Regions from separate parts of the Kitasatospora sp. NPDC032121 genome, predicted to be linked through region 1. Evidence: riboswitches for the same ligand, from Rfam matches in the RefSeq annotation. Region 1 holds a riboswitch; the other holds the start of a gene.
What was found. Region 1 has a riboswitch for glycine ahead of gcvP (aminomethyl-transferring glycine dehydrogenase). Riboswitches for the same ligand answer to the same signal wherever they lie in the genome.

Region 1 (10,357 bases):
GATCTGCGGCGGCAGCTTCATGGTGTCGCCGGTCAGGATGGCGGCCATGACGGCGGTGCCGATCGCGCCGCCGACCGTGCGCAGCACGGAGTTCATGCCGTTGGCGATGCCGCTCTGCTCGGCCGGGACGGCGCCGTTGATGTAGGCCGGCATCGCGGCGAAGGCGAGGCCGACGCCGAGACCGAAGATCGCCGAGGCGGTGTAGATGTCGCCCTCGCGGCCGTGGCGCACGGCGAGGTAGGCCATCGCGACGGCGCCGAGGACGCCACCGAGGACCAGCGGCAGGCGCGGGCCGCGACGGGCGATCAGCAGGGCGCCGACCGGGGCGGCGACCATCGAGCCGATCGCGGACGGCAGCAGCATGATGCCGGCGTGCAGCACGGTGGCGGTGAAGCCGTAGTGGGTCAGCTTCTCCGGGGTCTGGGCGAAGTTGCTGATGACCATGAAGGAGCCGTACATGCCGAAGCCGATGAGCAGGCCGGCCACGTTGGTGAAGGCGACGGCCGGACGGGCCATCATCTTCATGTCCACCAGGGGGTGCGCGACCTTGGTCTCGATGATCCCCCAGACCAGGGCGACCACGGCGGCGACGGCGAAGAGGCCGAGCGTCTTGTTGGAGGTCCAGCCCCAGTGGTTGCCCTGGCTGACCGCGACCAGCAGCGCGGAGAGCCAGCCGGCCAGGGTGAGGGCGCCCAGCGGGTCGGCGCCGCCCTCCTTGTCGGTGACCGGGTCGGTCGGCACGCGGAAGGCGACCAGGGCGACGGCGATCAGGCCGAAGACCAGGCCCATCCAGAAGATCGACTTGTAGTCCCAGTGCTCCAGCAGGAGACCGGTGGCGACCAGGCCGAGGCCGGAGCCGACGCCCATCGAGGCGCTGATGGCGGCGACGCCGCCGGTCACCTTCTGCTTGGGCAGCTCGTCACGGACGATGCTGATCGCCAGCGGCAGGACACCGCCGCCGGCGCCCTGGAGGACACGGGCGACGACCAGCCAGGTGAAGGAGTGGGTGCTGACCGCCAGCGCCGAACCGGCGACCAGGCCGGCCAGCGAGATCAGCAGCATCGGCTTACGGCCCCGGAGGTCGCCGAAACGGCCCAGGAGGGGAGTCAGCACGGCTGCGGAGAGCAGGTTGGCGGTCATCAGCCAGGTGATGCTGGAGGCGGAGACGCTCAGTTCCTTGGCCAGCGAGGGCAGGATCGGGACGACCGCGGTCTGCACCACGCTGAACGACAGCATCGCCAGGATGAGGGCCGGCAGGACCCGGGCGCTGCTCTGCTTCTCGGCCGCGGTGGTGGGCTGTGGTGCCTCACTCACGGTTGCTTCCTCCCGTACATAGTGAATGAACTGAAGTAATCGTGCAGGGAGATACTTCAGAGTGTCAAATATCGAGCGGTTAAGCTTTGGCAAAGTCGAAGGGTCGGGTACGCGACAAGGGCCCCGGAACGGTGTCCGGGGCCCCTTGCTGGTGGGGGCTATCAGGCGAGCGGGCGTGCTGGGGCCGGGCGGGGGGTGTCGGGAGTGAAGGTGGACGGCGGGGTGCGGGGGGTCGTGGTGTCGTGGACCTCGACGTGCTCGCGACGGAGTTCCTCCCGGATCACCTCCTCGGTCGTGTATCGCTCGACGACCAGGCGGATCCGCTCGACGGGCGCGAGGTACTTGCGGGTCACCACGCGTTCCTCACGGAGAGTGACCTCCTCGACGGCCTCGGCGATCTCCTTGTCGGTGAGCGTGGCGCGCTCGGCCTCGCTGATCGGCGTCCGCTCGACCCGGACGCGCTCGCGGACCACCGGAACGCGGCGCTCGACCTGTTCGGTCGTCACGTACTTGCGCAGCTTCGCGGTGCCGACGACGCGCCACTCGGTGGTGACGTCCAGCCGCTCCTCGCGGCAGGTGATCTCGACCGGGCTGCTCGGGGCGGCCGTGGGGGTGCCCGAGTGCGCGGTGGCGGTCCTGGTGGCCGCCGCCGGGGCGGGCGTGGGGGCGGGCTGCGACTGCTTCGGTTCCATGGCGGGTGCGGTGGGGGCGGGCGCCGCCGCCGGCGGGGTGGTTGCCGCAGGGGTGCCGGGGATCCGGGTGTCGGCCTCCGGGGCGGTCCTGGTGCTGTCGGGGGTGACGGGCGCGGCGGCGGCAGCGGCAGCGGGGGTCCTTGCCGGGGCGTGCTCGGGGGAGCGCTCGGGGCTGTGGAAGGTGAGCGGCTTGGCGGGGGCCGCGGCGGTCGTCGTGGCGGCGGCAGTGGCCGCCGTGGTGCCGAAGTCGAGGTCGGGCTGCTTGGTCCGGTTCCCGTTCTCGCCGTTCGGACGGCTGTCCATCGGGGTGTCGAGCCCGTAGTAGCGGTAGAGCTGTAGCTCCTGGGCGGGGGACAGGTGCTGGCCGACGCCGAAGTCCGGTGACTCCTTCACCAGCGACTTGTCGTACGGCACCCGCAGTTCGTCGCCCGCGAACTCGCTGGTGGTCAGTGGGACGAAGGCGTCCCGGCCGAAGATGCCGGTCCGGATCGCGGCCCACTCGGGCCGGCCGGTGGCGTCGTCCAGGTAGACCTCGTCGACCGTGCCGATCTTGTCTCCGTTGCGGTCGACGGCCTTGTGACCGATGAGGTCCCGGGGGTCGATGTCGGTCTGCACTTCTTTCCTCCCGCGTGCGCTGGGCCTGCGGAACTCCCGCAGCAGGGCGGCCGGAGCACCCGTCCTGTCCGCCACTTCACACCAAATGCCATGAATCGGACGGGCGCGAGCGGGGTGCGCCGGACGGGGTCGCGCGATCGACCGTCCGGGGGACGCGCGTAGACCTCGAGTGACCCGACGCACCCGTGATCGGGCGGCCTCCCGCTGGTACCCTGGGCGGCGACCGCAGAGCCCGCTCGGGAGAGTCTCCGACAACGAAAACCGCTGGTCGGGGCGCCGAAGGAGCAACTCCTCCCCGGAATCTCTCAGGCATCCGTACCGTGTGGGGTAGGTCACTCTGGAAAGCAGGGCAGGAACGTCGGCACGGAAGCCGGCGATCACCACCCTCACCGACGGTGCAAGCCGGCGGAGCGCCCACAGCGCCCCGTGCGGGTGAAGCTCTCAGGTCCCGATGACAGAGGGGGAGGCCTGTCGGGTCCGCCCGCCCAGGCTTGTCCGCCGCCCGCAGCGGCGAGGCCGGCCGGCGTGCGTACCCCCGCCGGTCCGTGACCAGGAGGCCTCGACCACCATGAACGCCCAGCCGAACGCGGGACGCCCCACCGGCGCCTCGACCCTCACCGAGCTTGAGCTGGCCAGTCCCTTCGAGAACCGCCACATCGGCCCCGACGCCGCCGCGCAGGAGAAGATGCTGGCGTCCGTCGGCTACGGCTCGCTGGACGAGCTCGCCGCCACCGCGGTGCCCGAGGCGATCCGTTCCATCACCGCCCTGGACCTGCCCGCGGGCCGGACCGAGGCCCAGGTCCTCGCCGAGCTGCGCGAGCTGGCCGGCCGCAACCAGGTGCTCCAGCCGATGATCGGCCTGGGCTACTACGGCACCTTCACCCCGCCGGTGATCCTGCGCAACGTCATGGAGAACCCGGCCTGGTACACCGCCTACACCCCGTACCAGCCGGAGATCTCGCAGGGCCGCCTGGAGGCGCTGCTCAACTTCCAGACCCTGGTCTCCGACCTGACCGGCCTGTCGACCTCCGGCGCCTCGCTGCTGGACGAGGGCACCGCGGCCGCCGAGGCGATGGCGCTCGCCCGCCGCGTCACCAAGGTCAAGGGCGGTGTCTTCCTGGTCGACGCCGAGACCCTGCCGCAGACCCTCGCGGTGATCAACACCCGCGCCGTGCCGACCGGTGTCGAGGTCGTCGTCGCCGACCTGTCCGAGGGCATCCCCGCCGAGATCGCCGAGCGCGGCGTCTTCGGCGTGCTGCTCCAGTACCCGGGTGCCACCGGTGTGGTCCGCGACCTCGCCCCGGTGATCGAGCAGGCGCACGGCCTGGGCGCGATCGTCGCCGTCGCCGCCGACCTGCTGGCGCTGACCCTGCTCAAGTCCCCGGGCTCGCTGGGCGCCGACATCGCCTGCGGCACCACTCAGCGCTTCGGCGTGCCGATGGGCTTCGGTGGCCCGCACGCCGGCTACCTGTCGGTGCGTACCGAGTACGCCCGCTCGCTGCCCGGCCGCCTGGTCGGCGTCTCCGTCGACGCCGACGGCAACCGCGCCTACCGCCTGGCGCTGCAGACCCGCGAGCAGCACATCCGCCGCGAGAAGGCCACCAGCAACATCTGCACCGCCCAGGTGCTGCTCGCCGTGATGGCCTCGATGTACGCCGTCTACCACGGCCCGGACGGCCTGGCCGACATCGCCCGCCGCACCCACCGCTACGCCGCCGCCCTCGCCGAGGGCCTGCGGGCCGGCGGCGTCGAGCTGCTGCACGGCGAGTTCTTCGACACCGTCACCGCCGTCGTCCCGGGCCGCGCCGCCGAGATCGCCGCCGCCGCCCGCGCCAACGGCATCAACGTGTACCAGGACGGCGAGGACCGGATCTCCGTCTCCACCGACGAGACCACCACCCGCGAGCACCTGGCCGGCGTCTGGGCCGCGTTCGGCGTTCCCGCCGGCGAGGTCGCCGAGGGCGCCGAGACGCTGCCCGCCGCGCTGCTGCGCGAGGACGAGTACCTGACCCACCCGGTCTTCCACAGCCACCGCTCGGAGACCGCCATGCTGCGCTACCTGCGCCGCCTGTCGGACCGGGACTACGCGCTGGACCGCGGCATGATCCCGCTGGGCTCCTGCACCATGAAGCTCAACGCGACCACCGAGATGGAGGCGGTGACCTGGCCGGAGTTCGGCCAGCTGCACCCCTTCGCGCCGATCGACCAGGCCCAGGGCTTCCTGACCCTGATCCGCCAGCTGGAGCAGCAGCTGGTCGAGGTGACCGGCTACGACGCCGTGTCGATCCAGCCGAACGCGGGTTCCCAGGGCGAGTTCGCCGGTCTGCTGGCCGTGCGCGCCTACCACCACGCCAACGGCGACACCCAGCGCGACGTCTGCCTGATCCCGTCCTCGGCGCACGGCACCAACGCGGCCTCCGCGGTGATGGCCGGCATGCGCGTGGTCGTGGTGAAGACCCTGGCCGACGGCGACGTGGACGTCGAGGACCTGAAGGCCAAGATCGAGCAGCACCGCGACAACCTCGCCGTGCTGATGGTCACCTACCCGTCCACCCACGGCGTGTACGAGACCCAGATCACCGACATCTGCGCCCTGGTGCACGAGGCCGGCGGCCAGGTCTACGTGGACGGCGCCAACCTGAACGCCCTGGTCGGCCTGGCCAAGCCGGGCAAGTTCGGCGCGGACGTCTCGCACCTGAACCTGCACAAGACCTTCTGCATCCCGCACGGCGGCGGCGGCCCGGGCGTCGGCCCGGTCGCGGTGCGCGCCCACCTGGCGCCGTACCTGCCGAACCACCCGCTGCAGGCGGAGGCCGGCCCGGCCACCGGCGTCGGCCCGGTCTCGGCCGCGCCGTGGGGCTCGGCGGCCATCTTGCCGATCTCCTGGGCGTACGTCCGGCTGATGGGCGGCGAGGGCCTCAAGCACGCGACCCAGGTCGCGGTGCTGAACGCCAACTACATCGCCAAGCGTCTGGCGCCGCACTTCCCGGTGCTCTACACCGGTCCGGGCGGGCTGGTCGCGCACGAGTGCATCATCGACCTGCGTCCGCTGACCAAGGAGACGGGCGTGACGGTGGACGACATCGCCAAGCGCCTGATCGACTACGGCTTCCACGCGCCGACGATGTCCTTCCCGGTGGCCGGCACGCTGATGATCGAGCCGACCGAGTCCGAGGACCTGCACGAGATCGACCGGTTCTGCGACGCGATGATCACCATCCGCGCCGAGATCGACAAGGTCGGCTCGGGCGAGTGGGCGGCCGACGACAACCCGCTGCGCAACGCGCCGCACACCGCCGCCACGCTGGCCGGCGACTGGGCGCACGGCTACTCGCGGCAGGAGGCCGTCTTCCCGGCGGGCGTGAACCCGGCGGACAAGTACTGGCCGCCGGTCAGCCGGATCGACGGCGCGTACGGCGACCGCAACCTGGTCTGCTCCTGCCCGCCGCTGGACGAGTACGGCGTCTGACCGGACCGGGCCCGCGGGCCCGGATCGGACGGCAGGGCCCCGGCGGAGTCTTCCGCCGGGGCCCTGCCCGTTTCGCCGGCCGAGTCGGCGGCTGCCCCCGCCGGCCGGACCGGCCGGACCGTTCGGTCAGGCCGCGTGGGCGACGGGACGGCGCGGGGCGATCACCCGGCCGTCGGGCAGCAGTTCTCCGGTGTCCTCGAACAGGACGACGCCGTTGCAGAGCAGGCTCCAGCCCTGCTCCGGGTGGCGGGCCACCGAGACGGCCGCCTCGCGGTCCTCGGACTCGGCCGACGGGCACTCAGGACGGTGCTGGCACATACGCGTACCCTCGCTTCGCTCTGCGATCCTCCCCGTGGTGCGGTCGCCGGAGGTGGTGCCGTCCGGGACCGCCGCGGTGGTCGGATCCTGTCCGCACGCCGGCCAAGTGTGGACCGGCGCTCAAGTGGGTAGGACAGGGGGTCCTTCCACGCTGGTTCCCAGTGTCGGCATCCTGGGACCCGCGCGCAGGGATTTCGTGACATGCGCCACAACTCCCGGGTAGAGATCACCCGTTCAGGTGGGACCGACGGGAAAGAGCACACCGGTGGGTCAGCCGGGGCATGACCCGATGGGGCCATGCCGGATGGTCCGGACGGGTGATCGCCGTTCGGGTGAGGGTCCGCGGGCGCACGGGCGCGGGCACGGGTGGCGGCCGCCGGGCGCGTGGGCCCGGCGGCCCGTGGGGCACCGGCCGGTCAGGAGGAGCCGAGCAGCAGCGGCCTGGCGAGCGGGGTGCGGGCGAGCAGCGGCAGCAGTTCGGCGGCCGGGCAGGCGCGGTGCGCGGTGACGCCGAGCGGGGCCGGGGCGAGGGGGATCAGCAGATCGGCGGCCGGGTCGCCGTCGGGACTGTGCAGCCAGAGCGCCGTGGCGTACTGGCCGGGGAAGGTCAGCAGCCGGGGCTGCCGGCGGGTCCGGGAGTTCTGGGCGAGCTGCCAGGCCTCGCGCAGTGCCCGGACCGTCGAGTCGAGGTAGGGGCCCGCGGTGAAGTGGGAGAAGCTGTGGCCCTCGGCGCTCTGCACCACCTCGGCGGCGGCGGCCACCTCGGGCCCGTCCTTGATCAGGAAGCGCCAGCCGGTGCGGCGGGCGGCCGGGAGCTCCGGGCGCGGGCCGTTCAGGACGTGCACCGCGAGCGGGTGGGCGGGGAGCAGTGGGCCGGTCGGATGGCGCAGTGCTGCGGCGGCGGGCTGGCGCAGCGCGGTCTCCGAGTCGAGCGCGCCCAGGACCGCGCGCAGCGCGCTCGGCGGGGGCTGGGGGGTTTGCAGAGTCATGGCGGGTCCGCCTCTCCAAGCGAGATCGGCGTGCGAGTGCGTCATACCGGCGTGGCGAGGCGACGCGTCTTCGGTGACGGGGCCCGGCCGTGTCCGGTTGTGCAGGATCGCGGAGCCGGCACGGTCGCCGCCGTCGACGAGGGCTTCTGGGCGGGGCGGACCGGCCGGAGCGCTGTGCCAATTCGAACAGGTGCGCAGGGTGATCTGTTTATCACAGGCTGTGGTGCCGAGCAAGTCCATAGTTCGTCTGATTTTCCGTCAGATGCCTTGCAATGCAAGCCAGTACACGTGTTCGGGTATCGATCTTCGAGGTGGGCATGATGCTTGCACGGTCGGTCGACCGGGTGCTCGACGGGGTGGCTCTGGAGGAGGGGACCGTGGGCGAGAAGGTCGTGGCTACTCGGGCGGAACTGGCGGACCGGCAGCAGTACCGGCGCAAGCTCCACACGTGTCTCGAAACACTCGGACGGATGATCCGGGAGGACCGCTTCGACCGTCCGCGGGCGGTGATGGGCCTGGAGATCGAGCTCAACCTGGCCGACGAGCAGGGCCTGCCGGCCATGAACAACGCGCAGGTGCTGAGCGCGATCGGCTCCAGCGACTTCCAGACCGAACTGGGCCGGTTCAACATCGAGGTCAACATCACGCCCCACCGGCTCTGCGGGCACGTCTTCGAGGAACTGCGCGAGGAGATCGACACCGGGCTGCGCTACGCCGACCGGCGGGCCGCCGAGGCGGGCGCCAGGATCGTCATGGTGGGCATCCTGCCGACCCTGGAGCACGCCCACACCGGGCTGGACGCGATGAGCCACAACCAGCGGTACAGCCTGCTCAGCGACCAGATCCTGGCCGCCCGCGGGGAGGACATCGCGCTGGACATCGAGGGGGTCGAGCACCTCCAGCTGGAGTCGATCACCATGGTGGCCGAGGCCGCCGCCACCTCGCTCCAGCTGCACCTCCAGGTGACCCCGGAACGGTTCTCCTCGGTCTGGAACGCCGCCCAGGCGATCTGCGGGCCGCAGCTCGCGCTCGGCGCCAACTCGCCGTTCCTGTTCGGGCGGGAGCTGTGGCGGGAGACCCGTCCGGTGCTCTTCCAGCAGGCCTGCGACACCCGGACGGCGGAGCTCAAGGCCCAGGGGGTGCGCCCGATCACCTGGTTCGGCGAGCGCTGGGTGGACTCCGCGTACGACCTGTTCGAGGAGAACCTGCGGTACTTCCCCGCGCTGCTGCCGATCTGCGACGACGAGGACCCGCTGAAGGTGCTGGCCTCCGGCGGTGCGCCCAGGCTCGCCGAGATGCGGCTGCACAACGGCACCATCTACCGATGGAACCGCCCGGTGTACGACGTCGCGGGCGGGGTGGCGCACCTGCGGGTGGAGAACCGGGCGCTGCCGGCCGGGCCGACGGTGGCCGACACGCTGGCCAACGCCGCCTTCTACTACGGACTGGTGCGGGTGCTCGCCGCGCAGCCCCGGCCGATCTGGACCCGGCTGCCGTTCGAGCGGGCGGACGAGAACTTCCAGCAGGGCGCCCGGTACGGCATCGACGCGGTGTTCCAGTGGCCGCGCTCGGGGCGGGCCGGGCGCGGCGGCGGGCTGCAGACCGTGTCCGCGGTCGACCTGGTGCTGAACGAGCTGCTGCCGATGGCCTACCAGGGCCTCGACGAGTGGGGCGTGGAGCCCGCCGACCGGGACCGCTACCTGGGCATCATCGAGCAGCGCTGCCTGCGCCGCACCAACGGAGCGTCCTGGCAGACCGCGACCTTCCACCGGCTGCGCGAGCAGTACGGGATGGACCGGCCGGCCGCGCTCGCGGCGATGACCAGGCGCTACGCCGAACTCATGCGCGGCGGCGAGCCGGTGCACACCTGGCCGGTGGGCTGAGACCTCCCCTCCGGGGCGGCCGCGCGGCTGTGTCAGGATGATCGCTCCGGCGGTCGGCCGACGGCCGGAGCGACCGCCCCGTCCGCTGGAGCCCCCGTGACCACCGTCCCGACCGCGCCGGAGACCGCGAAGCCCACTCGTCGGCTGCTCGGCGTGGAACTGCTGATCGTCCTCGGCCTCTCCCTCGGGGCCAGCGGGATCGGCGCGCTGATCAGCTTCACCGGTTCGCTCACCGAACCGCTCAAGCTCGGCCAGCAGGTCGCCACCCTGAACGGTTCGCGGGCGCCCGGGCGGCCCTGGCTGGACCTGGTGTGGCAGCTGTACTACATCGGGCGCGGGCTGATGCCGGTGGTGCTGGTCGGCTACCTGCTGGTGCGCGAGGGCTTCGCGCTGCGGGTGCTGGGCTTCGACCTCGGGCAGAAGCTGCGCGACCTGGGGCGGGGCGCCGCCGTCGCGGCCGCGATCGGCGGGTCGGGGCTGGCGCTCTACCTGGCCTCGCAGGCGGCCGGGTACAACCTGACGGTGGCGCCGTCCGGGCTGCCGGACGTGTGGTGGCGGGTGCCGGTGCTGGTGCTGTCGGCCTGCCAGAACGCCGTCCTGGAGGAGGTCGTCGTCCTGGGCTACCTGCTGCGCCGGGTGGAGCAGTTGGGGTGGTCCTGGCCGGCGGCGGTGGCGGCGAGCTCGGTGCTGCGCGGCTCGTACCACCTGTACCAGGGGGTCGGCGGAATGGTCGGCAACATGGTGATGGGCGTGGTGTTCTGCCTGCTGTACCGGCGCTGGGGGCGGGTGATGCCGCTGGTGGCGGCGCACGCCCTGATCGACACGGTGGCCTTCGTCGGGTACGCGCTGCTGGCCGGGCACGTCAGCTGGCTGCCGACCCCCTGACCGACGGCGCCCGGCCGCGCGGCGGACGGGCGAGCAGCCGGTCGACGTGCCGGCGCTCCAGGCCCTGGCCCGGATCGACGGGCAGCAGCAGGCGGTCCCGGCGCCACAGGGAGCGGCGGACCAGGCGCGGCGGGATGACGTCGTCCACCCAGGCGAAGGGCCGGCCCCCGGCGTAGCGCAGCAGTGGGGCCC
Region 2 (10,357 bases), on a different contig from region 1:
ACGATCTGCTGCCCCACCGTGTAGTAGGGGTGCATCGCGGTCAGCGGGTCCTGGAAGATCATCGCCAGTTCGCGGCCGCGCAGTTGGCGCACCCGGTCCGGGCCGGCCGCGATCAGGTCCTCGCCGTTCAGCCGGATCTCGCCGCTGATCCGGGCCCGCTTGGAGCGGTGCAGGCCCATGATGCCCAGCGAGGTGACGGACTTGCCGGAGCCGGACTCGCCGACGATGCCGAGGGTGCGCCCCTTGTGCAGGTCGAAGCTGACCCCGTCCACCGAGCGGACCAGGCCGTCGTCGGTGTCGAAGTGGATCCGCAGGTCGCGCACGGAGAGGAAGGGGTCGCCGGACGGGCTCTGCGCGGCGTCCGCCGGGGTCTTCTGGAGGTCGGTCACGAGAGCCTCACCCGGGGGTCGACGAGGGCGTACAGGAGGTCGACCACGAGGTTGCAGACGACGATGAAGAAGGCGGCGAGCAGGGTGACGCCGAGGATCTTGGGCAGGTCGTTGTCGGTGATCGCCTGGACGGCGAACTGGCCGACGCCCTGGAGCGAGAAGACCTGCTCGGTGATCAGCGCGCCGCCGAGCAGCAGCCCGAGGTCCATGCCGAAGATCGTGACGATCGGGGTGAGCGCGGCGCGCAGCCCGTGCCGGGCGACGACCTTGCTCTCGGCCAGGCCCTTGGCCCGGGCGGTGCGGATGTAGTCCTCGCTCATCGTCTCCAGCATCCCGGCGCGGGTGAGCCGGGCGTAGAGCGCGGAGTAGAGGAAGGCCAGCGAGATCCACGGCAGGATCAGGTTGCGGGCCCACATCAGCGGGTTGTCCGTGAAGTCCACGTACTGCAGGTTGTCCAGGATCGGCCACTCGTAGCTGAACAGCGTGAGCAGCAGCGCGCCGGTGAAGAAGACCGGCAGCGAGACGCCGGCGAGCGCGATGCCCATGGAGAGCCGGTCGAAGATCGACTTCGGCTTGAGGGCGGAGACGACGCCGGTGGCGACGCCGGAGACCAGCCAGAGCACGGCCGCGCCGGCGGCGAGCGAGATGGTCGTCGGGATCCGCTTGGACAGCTCGGGCCAGACTTCGAGGTGGTTCTTGAAGGAGTAGCCGAAGCAGGGCACGTGGCAGGTGGCCGGTTCCGGCCCGAAGTTGTACTCGGCGCCGGCGACCAGGCCCTTGAGGAACTTCCAGTACTGGGCGTACAGCGGCTGGTCGAGGCCGAGGTTCTGCTTGACCGCCGCGATCGTCTCGGGGGACGGGCTCTTCCCGATGAACTGGGCGGCCAGTTGGTCGGCCGTCTCACCGGCGATGCGCGGGAGCAGGAAGAAGATCGCGAAGGTGACGGCGCTGACGACCAGCAGCAGCACCAGGGCCGCGAGGATCCTGCGGATGATGTAGGCAAACACAGTTGGGCGGCTCCGGCGGCCCGCCGCCGTCCGGGATCTTCCGGACGGCGGCGGGCGCCGCTGCCTTCACCTGCCTTCAGGGATGCGGAGCCAGGCTCTTACTTGGTGGTGCCGATGTTCAGGTAGTCGTACTGACCCGAGTACGCCGACGTGGAGGCCAGGTTGGTGGCGTTGGACGGGCGGTACAGGAAGACCTTGAAGTAGGTCAGCGGGACGTAGACCGCCTGGTCCATGACCTTCTTGTCGATGTCCGCGTAGATCTTCTCGCGGGCCGCCTTGTCCGGGTTGACGGCGACGTCGTCGATCAGCTTGTTGACCGCCGGGTCGTCCAGCTGGGCCAGGTTGTTGTTGCCGGTGTCCTTGACCGCGCGGCCGTCGACGATCTGCTGGAGGAAGCCGTAGCCGGTCGGCCAGTCGGCGCCCCACTGCATCATCATCAGGCCGATGTTGTGCTCCGCCGCGAACTTCGGCGAACCGGCGTTGTCGGTCAGGTACTTGGACGACGGGTACTGCTGGATCTCGGCGTTGATGCCGATCTTCTTCAGCGCGGCCTGGATCGAGGTCGCGGCGGCGATCTCGGTGGAGCGCTCGGTGCGGGCCGAGATGACGGTGTTGAAGCCGCCCTCCTTGCCGCAGGCCTTCAGGGCGCTCTTGGCCTTGGCCTCGTCGCCCTTGTTGTCCTTGGTCTCCCAGGTGTTGAAGTCCTGGTGGCCCGGGATGTCCGGCGGGAGGACGGTGTTGGCGATCTGGCCGCGGATCGGGCCGCCGACGGCGGTCTGCACCGAGACCTTGTCGATCGCGTACTGGACGGCCTTGCGGCACTCGACGTTGTCGAACGGCGCGAGCTTGGAGTTCATCGCCAGGTAGACCAGCCGGCCGCCGTAGGCGTTGTCAGTGTTGGCCTTGAGCTTCGGGTCCTGGAGGATCTGCGCCTGGGTCTGCGGGTCGACGCCGGTGCCGCCGAGGTCGACCTGGGCGTTGCCGGCCAGCAGGTCCTTGTCGATGGTGGCCTGGTCGATGTTGAACCGGAGCACGATCTTGTCGCCGAGCTGCTTGCGGATCGGGTCGGTGCTCTTGTCCCAGGTCGGGTTCGGCACCAGGACGGCCTGCTTGCCGTCCTCGTAGGACTCGAACTTGTAGGAGCCCGAGGACACGATGTGCTTGACGTAGTCGGCGCCGGTGTCCTTCGCCTGCGGGACCGGAGCGGTCTGCGGGGTGGCGACCAGGTAGTCGAAGTCCGCGAACGGGTGCTGGAGGTGGAAGACGATGGTGAGGTCATCGGGCGTCTGGATCGAGTCGAGGCCGCCCTCCTTGTCCTTGAACGGACCCTGGTACGGCGTCGGGTTGTCCACCAGCAGGTTGCGGAAGTACGTCGGGCCGTTGGTGAGCACGTCCGTGAAGTTGGAGCGCTCGACGGCGTACTTGACGTCCTTCGAGGTGATCGGGGTGCCGTCGTCGTACTTCAGGCCCGGACGCAGCTTGTACGTCCAGGTCAGACCGTCCGCGCTCGGCTTGCCCTCCGACTCGGCCAGGTCCGGGACGAGCTTGTTGCCCTCCTCGCCCGGCGCCGGGTTGAAGGTGGTCAGCGAACGGGCGTACAGGCGCGAGAAGTTGTAGATGTACGCGTAGTACGTGTTGCCCGGGTCGAGCGAGTCCGGGGTGCCCTTCATCTCGAAGGTCACCGTCCCGCCCTTCTTGTCCGAGGCGTTGACGATGCTCTTGGTGGCCGCGTTGGCGCCGCCCCCGGCGGAGCCGGAGGCCGAGGAGGAGCCGCCGCTCTTCGACGAGCTGGTGCAACCGGTCACGACCAGGACCGCGGCGGCAGCCGCCGCGGTCAGGGCGACGGTACGGGACCTACGCATGGGTGAGATCAACCCCTTGGGGATGTGGAGGCGGTGGAGGGTCCTGACGTGGAGTCAGTCGATCGTTCAGCGGTGTTCGATGACGCTCGGTCAGTTGCTCTTGGGATCGAGGGCGTCGCGCAGGCCGTCGCCGAGCAGGTTGAAGGCGAGCACGGTGACGAAGATCGCCAGGCCGGGGACCACCATGTACTGGGGGTCCACCTGGTAGTACCGGATCGCGTCCTGGAGCATCCCGCCCCAGGAGGCCTGCGGGGGCTGGATGCCGACGCCGAGGAAGCTCAGCCCGGCCTCGAAGAGGATGTTGGTCGGGATCAGCAGGGTCGAGTAGACCAGGATCGGACCGACCAGGTTGGGCAGCAGTTCCTTGAACAGGATGAACGGGCCGCGGGCGCCCAGACTGCGGGCCGCGTGGACGAACTCGCGCTCGCGCAGCGAGAGCGTCTGGCCGCGCACGATCCGGCCCATGTAGGGCCAGTTGAAGAAGCCGATCACGAAGATCAGCACCAGGATGTGCAGCGGCAGGCCGTGCAGGCCGAACGCGCCGCCCTGGAGCGAGGTCGAGATCGCGATGGCGAACAGCAGCAGCGGGAACGCCAGGAAGACGTCCATCACCCGGCTGATCACGGTGTCGACCCAACCGCCGTAGTAGCCGGCCATGATGCCGAGCACGGTGCCGATGGTGTTGGACAGGACGGTCGCGCCGAAGGCGACCAGCAGGGAGACCCAGGAGCCCTCGATGACGCGGGTGAGCAGGTCACGGCCCTGCAGCGGGTCGATGCCGAGCGGGTGGTCCGCGCTCATGCCGCCCCAGTCGCCGAACGGCAGGCCACCGAGGTCGGCGTCCAGGAGGTCCTGGTGGAGGGCGTCCGGGTCGAGCCCGAACAACGACTCGATCGGCTTCGCCAGCAGGGCGAGCAGGATCAGCAGGATCACCACGACGCCGCCGGCGACGGCGGCCTTGTCCCGCTTGAAGCGGGTCCAGGCGATCTGGCCGAGGGAGCGGCCCTCGATCTTCTTGGCCGGGCTCTCGGCGGCTGGTGCCTCCGGTTCGTTCCCGGCGGTGGTCACGGATGCGGTCATGGTCAGTTGGTCCCCTCGCCGACGGTGGCCGGCCCACGGGTGCCGGTCGCCGGCTTCGGCGGTGCGGCTGCGGACGTGCGGAAGTGCTGTGGAGGAGCGGTCTTGACGGCAGTGCGTGGTGCACGGGCACTGCCACCACGCGGGATGGGCGTCGCGTGGGCGGGGCTGTCGGCGTGCGCGCTCACCTTTGTGGGGTTCCAGCACGCGCGGTGCGTTGCGCAGAACTCTCTGCCATCCGAACTGACTTGCGCCAGCCCTGCCAACCGACAGATGCCCAACTGTGATCTGCGCACATGCACTTCCCCGATCTTCGGCATATACCTCTTCACATAGCTGTTACTGCCATGTCAAGATGATCTGAGCACACATCCGGAAATTCGTCCGGAAAGCATCGAAGCCGACTTGATGGACAATCAAGTCGGCTTCGCGGAATGGGTTTTGGGGATCAGCGCCCGGGGTAGCCGGGCCACGGCCGCTGCGGCTGCTGCTGCCAGCCCTGGGCCGGCGGCTGGGTGCCGTACGCGTAACCCGGCATCGACTGCCCGGGGTACGGCGGCGGGGGCACCGGCGGGTACGGGCCGGTCGGCGGGCGCCCCGCCTCCCGGTCGAAGAACGGCCGCGCGTTGGCGCGCATCCACAGCGCCACCGGGTCGTACTCGTCCGACATCGCCACCGTGGACACCGCGAGCCCCTCCGGGGCCACCGCGATCGCGCGCTGCATCAGCGCCCGCACCGCCTCCACGGCCGGCGGCGAACTCTCGTACAGGTCAAGGCCGATGGCCAGGTACGGCTCCCCCACCGCGGGCTGCACCCAGGCCCGGCGCAGCGCCCGCACCGGACGCACCTCGACGGCCTGCCGCTCCAGCAGCGCGAAGAACGGCTGGGCGTTCAGCTGTGGCTCGCTCAGCTTCAACGGCCCCGCCGGCAGCCGGTCCAGGCCCGCGGCGATCCGCCGGAGGTCCGCCCAGGGCACCCCGACGCCGCCGCCGGGCGCGTGCGGGTTGAGCCACAGGCCCCAGCGGGTGCGGTACAGCGAGGCCGCGATCTCCCGGCCCGAGACCACCTCGTGGGCCCGCGCCCAGCCGGAGGCGGTCAGCTGCTCGGACGAGGTGACGGCCGGCGCGTAGCCGTGGCCGCTGATCTCCATGTTCCCGTACTGGGCGTCCGGGCTGCCCGGCGTGCCGTGCCACAGCAGCATCCAGACCTGACCGTCCGCCAGCGCGTGCAGCAGCCGCTCGTACGCGTCGTAGCGCTCCGGCGCGACATCGCGCAGGGCGCGCTCCAACGCGCCGGGATCAGCTCCCGGGCGCCCGGCCGGTGCCTGGCCCCAGGGCCCCGGCACACCGCCCGCTCCCGTTCCCGCACTCATGCGCCCACCTCGCCGCGCCTCTTTCCCTCAACCCGCCGACCCGTCGGCCGTCTGCACGCACCCTATGGCGCGGCACCGGCCACCGCCACGGCGACGTGCCTTTGATACGGACCCCGCTCAGACCCGCGCGTAGAACGGCTGCACCCGGGTGAGCAGCCACTCGACCACCGGGTCGTCGGCGAGGTCGAGCAGTACGAGGTGGACGCCGCCGGGCAGCGGCGCGGTTCCCAGGGCTCGCCCGAGTGCCTCGTTCACCGCGGCCGGATCGGCCGGTGCCGCCGGGTCCAGCTGGACGCCCACGAACATCACGGTCGGCTCGCCCTCGATGCTGGCCAGCGCCCTGCGGGCGGTCAGCACCCCGGGCAGCGCGGACAGTTCGCTCCGGCAGGCGGCCAGGAAGTGCTCCGGGTCCTCGCCCGGCACCGGCTCGCGCAACGCCACCCGCCCGCCGGTCGGCTCCGACGCGTCGCCGGCGCCCTCCCAGCGGTCCGCGCGCGGACCGCGGCGCAGCTCGGCGACCCCCTGCGGCGGCACCGGGATGCCCACCGCCGCCTCCGGGTTCACCGCGATGCCCAGGCCCAGCGGCAACCCGCGGGCGAACTCCCACACCGGCGCGATCGCGAAGGCCATCCCCGGCGCCTGCTGGAGGAACACCTCCTGCGAGGAGAACACCGGCACGTACGGGTCGCCGCCCAGCTCGATGGTCGGCAGGTCCAGCGACTGCCCCTGCGGGTCGGCCCCGGCCGGCAGCGGCACCCACACCTGGCTGCGCGCCAGCACCTCGATCACCCGCGGCGTCGCGCCCGGGTCCCCCAGGGCCGCGGTCAGCACCTGCTCCAGCTCGTTGGCCGGCCAGGAGCCGCCCGCCGGCGCCTCCTCCGGACCGCCCCACCCCTGCTGCTGCTCCACCGGGTACCCCATGCGCCGCCGATTCCGCCCTCTGCCGGTCGGCCGCCCACTGCTGCGCCGACGCGCAGCAGTCTAGGGCCCCGGGGCCTTCCTCTTTAGGGCTCGTGTTCGGGTGCCGTTTTAGGGCTCGTGTTCGGGTGCCGTCCGGGGCCCGGCCTCGGGCCCGCCCGGCCTCGTGTCCGGGTGCCGTCCGGGGCCCGTGTCCGGATACCACGCGGTGTGACCGGGTCCCCCCTCCCCTCGTCGCCCGGGACGTGCCATGATGTGCCCGTCCGACGGCATGCGCCGCGGGCCCCTACAACTCCACACCGGCCGCTCGAACCCGCGCGGGAGAGCCCGGAGTGCCGCTCAGGCACAGCCGGCGCCGAAGGAGCAAGTCCTCCCCGGAATCTCTCAGGCACCCCTACCGCACGGGTTAGGCACATCTGGAAAGCGGCGCACGGCCCTGTCGTACGCCCACCCACGGTGCAAGCCGCCATGCTGTCCCCCAAGCTGGAAACGGCTGCGGGCGGCGGGGCGGTGAAGCTCTCAGGTTCGACGACAGATGGGGAGACCCACGCCGCCGCATGCCCGCGCGCAGGGTCGGCCCCCGAGCGGGTCCGATCCGGTGCGTGCACCCCTGAGTGCCCCGACCGAGGAGTTCCTGGCCATGTCGTCCCTCCGCCTGACCGCGCTCGACGCGCTGCACCGCGCCCTCGGCGCGACCATGACCGACTTCGCCGGCTGGGACATGCCGCTGCGCTACGGCAGCGAGCGCGAGGAGCACCTCGCCGTCCGCACCAAGGCCGGCCTGTTCGACCTCTCGCACATGGGCGAGATCACCGTCACCGGCCCGCAGGCCGGCGAGATGCTGGACCACGCGCTGGTCGGCTTCGTCTCCGCGCTCGGCGTGCTGCGCGCCCGCTACACCATGATCTGCGCCGAGGACGGCGGCATCCTGGACGACCTGATCGTCTACCGCCTGCGCGAGGACGCCTTCCTGGTCGTCGCCAACGCCTCGAACGCCCAGCTGGTCCTCGACGAGCTGATCGCCCGCGCCAAGGGCTTCGACGCCGTCGTCACCGACGACCGCGACACCTACGCGCTGATCGCCGTCCAGGGCCCGGAGGCCACCGGCATCCTGGCGAAGACCACCGACGCCGACCTGCCCGGCCTGAAGTACTACGCGATCCTCCCGGCCCGGGTGGCCGGCCGCGACGTGCTGCTCGCCCGCACCGGCTACACCGGCGAGGACGGCTTCGAGATCTTCTGCCACCCGGTCGACGCCGAGCCCGTCTGGCAGGCGCTGACCGCCGCCGGCGAGGGCCACGGCCTGATCCCGTGCGGCCTGTCCTGCCGCGACACGCTGCGCCTGGAGGCCGGCATGCCGTTGTACGGGCACGAGCTGTCCACCGACCTGACCCCGTTCGACGCCGGCCTGGGCCGGGTCGTCCGCTTCGACAAGACCACCAACGAGGGCGCCTTCATCGGCCGCAAGGCGCTGGAGCAGGCCGCCGCCGCGGCCGAGACCAACCCGCCGAAGAAGCTGGTCGGCCTGGTCTCCGAGGGCAAGCGGGTGCCGCGCGCCGACTACACCGTGGTCTCCACCGAGGGCGAGCCGATCGGCCGGATCACCTCCGGCGCGCCGTCCCCGACGCTCGGCCGGCCGATCGCGATGGCCTACGTCGACGCCGCCCACGCGGAGCCCGGCACCACCGTCGCGGTGGACGTCCGCGGCAAGCACGAGCCCGTCCAGGTCGTGGCGCTGCCGTTCTACAAGCGCGCCCGCTGAGCCTTCGTCCCGCCCCCGTTTTTCCCATACACGCACGTCGCAGCCGTCCGCGCGGCGGCCCGCTTCGTCGTGCCCGCTTCCCATCCTGGAGAATGACGCCATGAGCAACCCCCAGCACCTGCAGTACACCAAGGAGCACGAGTGGCTGACGGCCGCCGAGGACGGTGTCTCCACGGTCGGCATCACCGAGCACGCCGCCACCGCGCTCGGTGACATCGTCTACGTGCAGCTGCCCGCGGTCGGCGACACCGTGACCGCCGGTGAGACCTGCGGCGAGCTGGAGTCCACCAAGTCGGTCAGCGACCTGTTCTCCCCGGCCACCGGCGAGGTCACCGAGATCAACCAGGACGTCATCGACGACCCGGCCTCCGTGAACGCGGACCCGTTCGGGAGCGCCTGGCTGTTCAAGGTGCGCGTCGAGGCCACCGACACGCTGCTCAGCGCGGACGAGTACACCGCCTTCATCGGCGGCTGACCAGCCCGTGACCGGGCGGGCCGCTCGTCGGCCCGCCCCTACCGTCCCTCCGCTCTCCTCCACCGGGAAGACCACACCATGACGGTTCTCAACCAGTCCCTGCACGCCCTCGACCCGGAGATCGCCGCCGCGGTCGACGCCGAGCTGCACCGCCAGCAGACCACCCTGGAGATGATCGCCTCCGAGAACTTCGCCCCGGTGGCGGTCATGGAGGCGCAGGGTTCGGTCCTCACCAACAAGTACGCGGAGGGCTACCCCGGCCGCCGCTACTACGGCGGCTGCGAGCACGTCGACGTGGTCGAGCAGATCGCGATCGACCGCATCAAGGCCCTGTTCGGCGCCGAGCACGCCAACGTCCAGCCGCACTCGGGCGCGCAGGCCAACGCCGCCGCGATGTTCGCGCTGATCCAGCCGGGCGACACCATCCTGGGCCTGAGCCTGGCCCACGGTGGCCACCTGACCCACGGCATGAAGATCAACTTCTCCGGCAAGCTCTACAACGTGGCCGCGTACCACGTGGACGAGAAGACCGGCCAGGTCGACATGGCCGAGGTCGAGCGCCTCGCCAAGGAGCACCAGCCGAAGCTGATCATCGCCGGCTGGTCGGCCTACCCGCGCCAGCTCGACTTCGCCGCGTTCCGCCGGATCGCCGACGAGGTCGGCGCGCTGCTCATGGTGGACATGGCGCACTTCGCCGGCCTGGTGGCCGCCGGGCTGCACCCGAACCCGGTGCCGTACGCGGACGTGGTCACCACCACCACCCACAAGACCCTGGGCGGCCCGCGCGGCGGCGTCATCCTGTCCAAGGCCGAGCTCGCCAAGAAGATCAACTCCGCGGTCTTCCCCGGCCAGCAGGGCGGCCCGCTGGAGCACGTGATCGCCGGCAAGGCGGTCGCCTTCAAGATCGCGGCCTCGGAGGAGTTCAAGGAGCGCCAGCAGCGCACCCTGGACGGCGCCCGCATCCTCGCCGAGCGCCTGCTCCAGGCCGACGTGGCCGAGGCCGGCGCCAGCGTGCTGTCCGGCGGCACCGACGTCCACCTGGTCCTGGTCGACCTGCGCAACAGCCAGCTCGACGGCCAGCAGGCCGAGGACCGGCTGCACGAGGTCGGCATCACCGTCAACCGCAACGCGATCCCGAACGACCCGCGCCCGCCGATGGTCACCTCGGGCCTGCGCATCGGCACCCCGGCCCTGGCCACCCGCGGCTTCCAGGCCGAGGACTTCCGCGAGGTCGCCGACATCATCGCCGAGGCGCTCAAGCCCGCCTTCGACGAGACCGTCGCCGCCGCCCTCAAGGCCCGGGTCACCGCCCTGGCCGACAAGTACCCGCTGTACCCCAACCTGGCCAACCAGGAGTAGTCCTTCCAGGGCCCGGTCGGGCTCAGGATCAGGTGACCGGCCTCACCCCGCCGGCGTACCTGGGGACCCCGGGGCACCGCGCACACTGGACAGTGCGTGCGGTGCCCCGTCCCGTGTCAGCCCTCCCCTGCCTGCA

Region 2: linked by a shared signal. The riboswitch ahead of gcvT (glycine cleavage system aminomethyltransferase GcvT) and the one ahead of gcvP (aminomethyl-transferring glycine dehydrogenase) in region 1 are both predicted to bind glycine.

What each region holds. Positions count from the first base shown of each region.
Region 1 is NZ_JBVILX010000029.1:12,393-22,749, forward strand. It holds gene ACZ5OX_RS37300 (MFS transporter) at 1-1,314, opposite strand, end outside; gene ACZ5OX_RS37305 (PRC and DUF2382 domain-containing protein) at 1,476-2,621, opposite strand; glycine riboswitch at 2,849-2,952, shown strand; glycine riboswitch at 2,954-3,086, shown strand; gene gcvP (aminomethyl-transferring glycine dehydrogenase) at 3,190-6,090, shown strand; gene ACZ5OX_RS37315 (DUF5999 family protein) at 6,217-6,408, opposite strand; gene ACZ5OX_RS37320 (hypothetical protein) at 6,825-7,397, opposite strand; gene ACZ5OX_RS37325 (glutamate-cysteine ligase family protein) at 7,775-9,280, shown strand; gene ACZ5OX_RS37330 (CPBP family intramembrane glutamic endopeptidase) at 9,377-10,165, shown strand; gene ACZ5OX_RS37335 (HAD domain-containing protein) at 10,143-10,357, opposite strand, start outside.
Region 2 is NZ_JBVILX010000004.1:41,650-52,006, forward strand. It holds gene ACZ5OX_RS14235 (ABC transporter ATP-binding protein) at 1-389, opposite strand, end outside; gene ACZ5OX_RS14240 (ABC transporter permease) at 386-1,396, opposite strand; gene ACZ5OX_RS14245 (ABC transporter substrate-binding protein) at 1,495-3,258, opposite strand; gene ACZ5OX_RS14250 (ABC transporter permease) at 3,349-4,338, opposite strand; gene ACZ5OX_RS14255 (enhanced serine sensitivity protein SseB C-terminal domain-containing protein) at 4,784-5,707, opposite strand; gene ACZ5OX_RS14260 (enhanced serine sensitivity protein SseB C-terminal domain-containing protein) at 5,825-6,628, opposite strand; glycine riboswitch at 6,934-7,035, shown strand; gene gcvT (glycine cleavage system aminomethyltransferase GcvT) at 7,266-8,387, shown strand; gene gcvH (glycine cleavage system protein GcvH) at 8,488-8,862, shown strand; gene glyA (serine hydroxymethyltransferase) at 8,941-10,221, shown strand.